3 regions of the Clostridium sp. YIM B02551 genome follow, and region 2 is predicted to be linked to each of the others. Evidence: predicted binding sites of a transcription regulator. Region 2 holds the regulator's gene; each other region holds the start of a gene.
The links. The regulator LexA, encoded in region 2, represses DNA repair genes until DNA is damaged. The targets are predictions, from matches to a motif close to CNAACANNTGTTNG.
Positions count from the first base shown of each region.

Region 1: uvrA (excinuclease ABC subunit UvrA) is a predicted target of LexA. The motif match lies at 1,879-1,892, and genes of this name have one in related genera.
Region 3: L1S47_RS17990 (putative DNA modification/repair radical SAM protein) is a predicted target of LexA. The motif match lies at 1,550-1,563, and genes of this name have one in related genera.

Region 1 is NZ_JAKGTF010000005.1:126,959-130,254, forward strand. It holds gene uvrA (excinuclease ABC subunit UvrA) at 1-1,804, opposite strand, end outside; gene L1S47_RS07710 (DUF871 domain-containing protein) at 2,001-3,068, opposite strand; gene L1S47_RS07715 (PTS transporter subunit EIIC) at 3,152-3,296, opposite strand, start outside.
Region 2 is NZ_JAKGTF010000004.1:139,428-142,723, forward strand. It holds gene L1S47_RS06445 (tyrosine recombinase XerC) at 1-603, shown strand, start outside; gene L1S47_RS06450 (hypothetical protein) at 740-1,171, opposite strand; gene lexA (transcriptional repressor LexA) at 1,312-1,911, shown strand; gene L1S47_RS06460 (methionine gamma-lyase family protein) at 1,949-3,235, opposite strand.
Region 3 is NZ_JAKGTF010000017.1:37,942-41,237, forward strand. It holds gene L1S47_RS17985 (TIGR03915 family putative DNA repair protein) at 1-193, opposite strand, end outside; gene L1S47_RS17990 (putative DNA modification/repair radical SAM protein) at 203-1,510, opposite strand; gene L1S47_RS17995 (glycosyltransferase family 1 protein) at 1,653-2,774, opposite strand; gene L1S47_RS18000 (CotS family spore coat protein) at 2,881-3,296, shown strand, end outside.

The DNA.
Region 1 (3,296 bases), on a different contig from region 2:
CCTCAATCTTCTTTTCACCTCTAAGATATTGTCCAGTAATTGATTCCTTAGAAGTCTCAATTACACTAAGAGGTCCTGCTGCAACTATATTTCCCCCATGCTCTCCTGCTCCTGGCCCAATATCCACTATAAAATCTGCTTCTTTAATAGTATCTTCATCATGCTCTACAACTATTACTGTATTTCCCACATCTCTTAAGTTCTTTAAGGTTGAGATTAATTTATCGTTATCTCTTTGATGAAGTCCTATACTTGGTTCATCTAAAATATATAGAACTCCCATTAAATACGATCCAATTTGGGTAGCAAGTCTTATTCTCTGTGCTTCTCCCCCTGATAAGGTTCCTGAGTTTCTTGCTAAATCTAGATAATCTAAGCCAACATCTTTAAGAAATTGTAATCTGCTTTTGATTTCCTTAAGAATTTGTGCAGAAATGACCTTATTCTTTTCTGATAATTCTATGGAATCAATATATTTTAACTCATCCTTTACTGATAACTTTGTAAATTCATTTATATTTTTATCTCCAACAGTAACTGCTAATGCTTCTGGCTTAAGTCTTGCCCCTTTACATTTAGGACAATGATTATTGCTCATATATTTTTCTATTTCGCCTTTTATTAAGTCAGAGTTTGTTTCCATATACCTTCTCTTTAAAGAAGTTATTTCACCATCAAAACTATGAGAATATATTCCTTTAACTCCATCCTTAACATATTCCACTTTTAATCTTTCGCCTTTTGTTCCATAAAGCAGAAGGTCAACAATATTCTTAGGCAAATCCTTTATTGGAGTATTAAGACTAAAATCATATTTTTCACTTAATGCTTTTAAAACTGCAAAAGTCCAAGCATCCTCTTTTAATCTTCCTTCTCCCCAAGATGCTATAGCTCCCTGCATTATTGATAATGACTTATCTGGAATAACTAAGTCCTCATCAATCTCTAATAATGTTCCTAATCCATCACAATAATCACATTTTCCAAAAGGAGTATTAAATGAAAATAATCTTGGCTCTAATTCATCTATACTTATTCCGCAATCTGGACAAACGAATTTCTCAGAGAATAATATATCTTCTCCACCCACCATATTTATAAGAACAAGTCCATCTCCTAGTTTAAGTGCCATTTCTAAAGAATCAGTTAATCTTCTCTCAATGTCATCTTTTATAACTAGTCTATCAACTACAGCCTCAATGCTATGCTTTATATTCTTCTCAAGCTTTACTTCTTCTTCTGTTAAGTCATAAATGTTACCATCTATTCTTGCTCTAACAAATCCATTCTTTTTAATTAGTTCTAATACTTTCTCGTGCGTTCCTTTTCTTCCTCTAACTAAAGGAGCTAATACTTGAATTTTAGTTTTTTCGCCTAATGCTATTACCCTATCAACTATCTGATCTACTGTTTGCTGAGATATTTCCTTACCACATTTAGGACAATGAGGTACTCCAACTCTAGCATATAGCAGTCTTAAATAGTCATAAATCTCTGTAACTGTTCCTACAGTTGATCTAGGATTCTTGGAGGTAGTTTTCTGATCTATAGAAATTGCTGGCGATAACCCTTCAATATATTCTACATCCGGTTTATTCATTTGGCCTAAAAATTGCCTTGCATACGCGGATAATGATTCTACATATCTTCTTTGTCCCTCCGCATAAAGAGTATCAAAGGCTAAAGATGACTTTCCGGAACCTGAAAGCCCAGTAAAAACAACTAATTTATCTCTAGGTATCTCTAAATTTACATTCTTTAAGTTATGTACCTTTGCTCCTTTTATAATTATCTTGTCTTTCATTTTTTCCTCCTGAAATATATCTATCTTTTTGTATTCTTGCCTAAAGTCATTATGTAATTCAATTCATTTGAATATGAACACTTGTTCGTATAATTAATATTTTATATGTTTAAAACTTATTAGTCAATAATTATAAAAAAATAAAAAACACATCCACTTATATGATTAGTCATAAAAACGAATGCATTTTTTATAGTTAAGCTTCTATTAATTTAAATCTTACTCGCCCTTTTATAAAGTTAATAAGATTTTTATCCTCATTTATTATTTTTCCTAGGACATTTACATTTTCATTAGCACTTAAATCATCTTTAGTTATCTGCAGTTCTCCCATATACCTTTTATAACCTTCATTATCTATTGTTATACTTCCTTTATATCTTTCAATAGTATTTTCTTTTTTTATTATTGTACTATTGCTTCCTGCATAACTTCTAGACTCTTCAGCCCTAATTACATCTCTTGATTCGTCTCCCCTGCTTGTATAAGTTTTATTTAGTAATTCCTTATATCTTTCAGCACCGAATTCTTTATTATATCTTAGAACAATTATATTGTCTTTAAGATATGCCATTCTTTCTAGGGTTTCTGCGCATGCTTCTATATCTCCTATATACACATCATCTACATCATACTCATATAAAAGTTCAACTGCACTATTATACGTACTCTCATATCTATGGCTTTCAAGAGTTGGTAGTCCTAAAAATAGTGGGCCTCTTTTAAGCTTATCTCCTACCACATAAGCTGATACTTTTATTCCAAAACTTTTAATCATTTTATTCTTCTCAATAAAGTACACCTTATCAAGCCCTGTTTCCGGTCTAGGATAAAAATTATGCCAAGCTTCAATATTATTAAAATTTGCTCCTAATTCTTTTAAATTTACTATCTGCTCTCTTGTTAATGTACTAGCATTCAAGAATATTCTAATACCTTTAGATATTTCAGCGATTATCTCATCATCATATCCATAATCTATTCTTATTCCACTTATGCCTATATCATATATGCCTTTAATATCATTAATATCTAATCCCATTCTTTTAAAACTATCTGGTCCGAAATCCCCATATACCTCCATAGAATGCTTCTTTGCATATTCACATAGCCGTTTAAATAAATCTGGTTGCTCCTCCTTATTCCCATCCTCTGGTATATGTAGTGAAGTAAAAATTTTATCTATCCCATATTTTGATGCATCTTCAATTCTTCTCATATTATCCAGTTCATTTTCACTTAAATATATAGAAATTCCAAGCATATTCACCCTCCTATTTCTGAAATCTTAACTATAAATTTATAAGGATGAATAGTTAAATTCCATTCATCCTTACATTTTATTAATTAGTCATATAATCTTTCAACCATCTCTTCTTTAAATCCCCAGAAGTAAGTTATTATAAAACCTGCTACATAAGAGATCAAAAGACCTATAAAATATGCTAAATATTTATTTTGTGCAACAAGAGGAATTAACGCTAGTCCAGAA
Region 2 (3,296 bases):
GAATCCCCGAAAATCAGCTCCAGACACCCTATTTACCTAACTTTAGATCAGTCTCTTACACTGCTGGATTCAATGGATAAAACATATAAATATTACACTAGAGATCATTGTATGATTACTTTGTTCTTGAATTGCGGACTTAGAGTTTCAGAGCTTTGTAGCATTAATATTTCTAAGCTTAAAGGCGATACATTAAATATAATCGGTAAAGGTAATAAAGAAAGAACTGTTTATTTAACTCCTGCAGCACTAAAATCAATCGACAATTATATGAAGGATAGAATTAAGCTTAAAACAAAGACTCCAGACGACGCAGACGCCCTATTTATCAGCTCTTACGGTACTAGAATCACCAAAAGAAGTGTTGAGAAAATAGTAAAAAAATACACTCAATCAGCCGGTTTAACAGATGCAAAATATACCCCTCACAAACTAAGGCATACTGCCGCAACACTAATGTATAAACACGGAAACGTTGATATCAGAAGCTTACAGGATATTCTAGGCCACGAAAACATCTCCACTACTCAAATCTACACCCACGTAGATGATGAAGACTTAAGAAATGCGGTGAAATCAAATCCACTTGCCAACTTAAAGTAATATTGTAATGCATTATATTACTACGTATTACATTGTATTCAAACTGTGTAATGTTCCTAAAATTTATCGAATAGACAAAAATTAAATATTAAATAAAAAAGGTGTACTTAAAATACAAAGTACACCTTTTTTATTTCTAAATATTTCCTTTTATTCTTCTTAAGCCTGGAAAAACCTCACTTGAATTCTCTTCTAAGTAAGTTTCATCTTCCACTAACCCATCTAAATCTTCTACATATTCAATATGATCCCAAGCATCTTCGTACTCCTCATTAGATTCTGTAAATGCTAATTCCACGTCTTCTTCAAAATCAGCCTCATCATCTTGAGTATCATCAGACTCTTCTACTTCTACAAATTCATCTTCGACAAATTCATTTTCAACGAATTCATTCTCTTCAACATTTTTTGCTATCTCTTCTATTCTAATTGCCTTTATATCTATTCCTTCATCTTCTAAGCATTTACCACAATTGTTGCAAAGTTTTTTATTATCATAAACGCAATAATCACATTCGCCACAGTCATTACACTTTTTATTTGAATTAAATATACAAATTTCTCTCATGCACACTACTCCTCTTTAAATCATTCTTTAGAGATTATAACAAATAAGTACAATATAAGCAAATTTTTTATGAGAACATAAGTTTGATTAATTACATATACTATGCTATAATGGGAACATAAGTTAGAGAGGTGTTAACTATGTCTAAGGATAAACAAACTGAAATATATGATTTTCTTAAAATTTATACAGAAAATAAAGGGTATCCACCTTCAGTAAGAGAAATATGTGATGCCGTAAGTCTTAAATCTACTTCAACTGTACATGGACATTTAAAAAGACTTGAAAAGAAGGGTTTAATACGTAGAGACCCTACTAAACCAAGAGCCTTAGAGATCCTTGAACTAAACTCTCCTAAAAGGGAAATGATTAACATACCTTTAGTAGGAAAGGTTACTGCTGGAGTACCTATTTTAGCAACTGAGAATGTTGAAGACTCATTCCCAATACCAATAGATTATATTAAGCATGATCGCGAACTATTTATGCTTAAAGTATCTGGTGAAAGTATGATTGAAGCTGGAATCAATGATGGAGATTTAGCTATAATTGAGCAATGTCAAACTGCTTTAAATGGCGAAATCGTTGTTGCATTAATTGATAATGAAGCTACGATTAAGAGATTTTTCAAAGAAAAAGGAAGAATAAGACTACAACCTGAAAATAGTACAATGGAACCTATTATAGTTAATGATTGTTCAATTTTAGGTAAGCTTGTTGGACTTTTTAGAGCATATTAAAAAAATACTGGCATTTAGCCAGTATTTTTTCTTTACTTTATTTTATTTCTAAAACCTTAGATAAAGCAATCATTATTCCAAGCTTTGCGTGATCAAAAGTTAAACCACCCTGTAAATAAGCTATATATGGTTCTCTAATTGGTGCATCTGCTGATAATTCAATGCTTGAGCCTTGTATAAATGCTCCAGCAGCCATTATAACCTGATCTTTGTATCCAGGCATATCCCATGGCTCACATTCCACAAAAGAATCTATTGGAGAACCTTTTTGAATCCCCTTACAGAAAGCAATAAGCTTTTCCTCATTTCCAAACTTAACTGCCTGAATTATATCACTTCTTCTATGATTATATTTTGGTAACACTTCAAATCCTGCAAGTTCCATTATTCTTGCACAGAATACTGCTCCCTTTACCGCTTCAATAGCTACATGCGGTGCTAAAAACAATCCTTGGTAAAAACTTCTCATTACACCAAAAGTAGAACCACACTCCCCTCCTATTCCAGGGATAGTTAGTCTATAGGAGCTTTGAACAACACACGCTTCTTTTCCTGCAATATATCCTCCTGTAGGAGCAATACCGCCACCGATATTTTTGATTAATGAGCCTGCAATTAAGTCTGCTCCAACATCAGTAGGTTCTAAAGTTTCTATAAATTCACCATAGCAATTATCAACAAAAACTATAACATCCTGTCTTATGCTCTTTATATGTGATATAGCAACCTCTAAATCTTTTATATTAAATGAGTTTCTCCATCCATAGCCTGTACTTCTTTGCATATGTACCATTTTAATTGATGGATCATTTTTTAACTCATAAGCGATTTTATCCAAATCAAAATATCCATCTTTTAAATCTATTTGTTTATAATTAACTCCATAGTCCTTTAAAGAACCAATATTCTCTTCTACTTCAATTCCTATAATGTTATGTAAAGTATCATAAGGAGTTCCTGTAACTGTTAGCAAAGTATCCTTTGGTCTTAAGTTACCAAATAAAGCTGCCCCAATTGCATGTGTTCCATTTACAAAATGAGGTCTAACTAGTGCACTTTCACAATTAAATATCCTAGCATAAACCTTATCTAATGAATCTCTTCCTATGTCTCCATATCCATATCCTGATGAATTAGTGAAATGAGAATCACTTATCCTCTCTTCTTGAAGAGCTTTTAGGACTTTGAACTGATTATATTCTCTTATTTCATCATATATCTCAAACTCTCCTTTTATATCCTCCATTGCTTTTGAATATAAATCTAAAGTTTCATCATTAATCTTATATTGTTCTTTTAAATATTTTACTGTTAAATCTAGCATTAAAAATGTCCTCCATTTAAATTATTCCCAGACTCAAATAAAAGCTCTCTATGCAGAGCAT
Region 3 (3,296 bases), on a different contig from region 2:
TTTTTACTATTGCAGTTTGCACCTTTTCAGCTTTTTCTAAATCTGTTATTACTAGATTCTTCGAATAGACAAAATTATCGCAGTAATTAGTCTCAGATAAAATAAGTCTGGTATTAGGAAATGAGTAATAAGCTTCATAAATAGAAGTTAATAATCCAGTAAAAGTACCATCAAATATCAATACATCCATCATTAATACCTCCTAAAGTTCGCCAGTTAAGGATGTGATTCTATCTTCCATAGAAGGGAGAGCTAACTTATCAAAGAAACTAATCTGATGAATATTGGAATTAAAACCTTTATTAATAATATTATCAGATAGCCTATCCTCTATAAGAGAAGAAGCAAATGGAATATCTCCAAAATATTTTCCATTACATAATATAAAATATTGAGCTCTCTTTAAAACTATTCCTAAGGTTTTCAAATCATTATAGCTTAAAATATGAACTTTACGAGTTCTTATAATTTTCTGAGCTGATTTAACTCCAACGCCAGGAATTCGCAATAACATTTCATATGGAGCTCTATTTATTTCAATTGGGAAAAGATGCATATTGTTTACTGCCCAACAGGTTTTAGGATCTAGTTTTAAATTAAAGTTTGGCTTAGATGTATCTAAGAGCTCCTTTGCCTTAAATCCATAATAACGTAGGAGCCAATCTGCTTGATATAATCTATGTTCGCGGGTTAAAGGTGGAGTTATTATGTTTGAAAGATACTTGTTACTAGAAGTTATAGGGACATATGCCGAGTAATAAACTCTTTTCAAATCATACTTATTATATAAACCTTCACTTAAATTTAAAATCTGTAAGTCTGTTTCACCAGTTGCTCCTACAATAAGTTGAGTACTTTGACCTCCTGGAACAAAAATAGGAGTACTTCTAATTACTTTTTTATTTTCAGAATAACTTTGGATTCCTGCTTTTATTACCTTCATTGGTTCTAAAATATTATCTTTTGATTTTTCAGGGGCTAAGAGTTTTAATGAATTTGCTGAAGGCAATTCTATATTTACACTCATTCTATCAGCATATAGACCAAGTTTTTCAATAAGTGCTTTATCGGCACCAGGAATAGCCTTTACATGAATATATCCATTAAACTTATGCACTTCACGTAACAATTTTAACGTTTTTAATAATAGTTCCATTGTGTAATTTGGATTTCTAAAAACTGCTGAACTTAAAAAAAGTCCTTCAATATAGTTCCTTCTATAAAAGTTTATTGTAATTTCGCAAACTTCTTCAGGCGTAAATGCTGCCCTTAATGAATCATTAGAACGTCTATTAATACAATAAGCACAATCATAAACGCAGTAATTAGTTAAAAGTATCTTGAGAAGAGAAATGCATCTTCCGTCAGGAGTAAAGCTATGACATATACCACTTTCAATAGCATTACCAAGAAAACCTTTTTTGCCTTTTCTATTAGAACCTGAAGAGGAACAAGAAACATCATATTTAGCAGCATCAGAAAGTATTTTTAATTTTTCTCTTAAATCCATAATAAACTCACCATCCATTCATTATATTTAAATTATACACGAACAAGTGTTCTTATGCAAATTAACATAAAAGAATTTGTTGGAAAAATATGGTTGGTGGTATATAATTAAAGAACAGGAATACCTGTTCTTTAATTATTAATTATGAATTATATATTTCAGTATATGCTTTTAGAGTTTTGAGGGCGGTATTTTTCCAGTTATATTCTCTACTTTTAGAGAACCCTTTAACTATATACTGATTTTTAAGATCATTGTTTATTAAAAAATTATACATTGCATCGATGATTTCATTTATATTTTGGGGATTAATTAGTATAGCAGAGTCTTGTAGTATTTCAGGTATAGAGGTGCTATTAGAAGCTATAACTGGTGTTCCACATGCCATGGATTCTAATGGAGGTAATCCAAATCCTTCATAGAAAGACGGGTACACTAACATCTCAGCAGAATTATAAAATATTGGCATATGTTCCATTGGAATAAATCCTGGGAATAATACATCTTTATCAATATTTAGAGATATGGCTTTATTTTTATATATTTCATAGGAGATTCCATGCTTGCCTGTTATCACAAGATTTAGGGGAAGCTTATATTTTTCTTTTAATTTAGAAAAAGCCTCTAGTAGTCCAATAATATTTTTTCTAGGACTAAATCCTCCCACATAAAGAATAAAATTTTTATCTATAGAATAATATTTATTTAAGAGGCTCTTACATATGCTTCTATCTAAAGGCTTATATATATTCTCCGCAGCTAAGGGAGTGACATATATCCTACTTTTGGGATAATTAAATTCTTTAGATATATCTTCCTTTGAAAATTCAGATACAGTTATAATTCCGCTAACTTTATCTATAATTTTTGGAATATTGTTATGAAAAATGTATTTATATCGTTCACTTACTGTTTCAGGCATTCTGAGAGGTATTATATCGTGAAGAGTTATAACTGACTTACAAGATAGCTCAGTAGGTAATCCGACTCCGTTTTGCGGTATGTGATATAAGTCTAAATCATTATTCTTAATTATATTAGGCAAAGAAACATTTTCCCAAAAATTTTCATTAGGATTCTCATCGACTTTTTTATTGGTAAAATTTCTGTTTAATGATGTAAAACTTGAATTCTCAGGTAAAAATAAAAGATAGTCATTTATTGTATCAATCAAGTTAAGGTTGTATATAAGTTCATAGGTATAGGTTCCAATACCAGTACCTCTGTACCATTTTGATGCTCTGCCGTCAATTCCTATACGCATGATAAATCCTTTCAAATATAGTTATAGTTTATTATATTAAGTTATTTTGTGATTTGTTAATAATTGTTACTCGAACAACATATAAATATTTAGGGGGTGCATAACGATGATGAGGGAATCAGAGATTGAAAGACAATTTGATATTATTATTGAAAACATAAAGCCAAATAAAGGTGTATATCATCTTAGAACAAACAAGGGAGAAAAATGTTTGAAGAAGATAAGTTATGGAATTCAAAAACTATTATTTGTATATGGTGCAAAAGAATTCTTAATTGAAAAAGGATATTCAAGAGTTGACAAGTATTCATTAAATATTGAAGGAGAACCTTATGCATTAGTTAATGAAGATATATACACACTTTCAGAATGGATACCAGGTAGAGAGTGTGACTTCCATAAAACTGAAGAGGTTAGAATAGCAGCAAAAGAATTAGCGGTACTTCATGAAATGAGTAAAGGATATGATCCACCAGAAAATAGTAAGCTTAAAAGCGATCTAGGAAGATGGCCAAGCTTGAT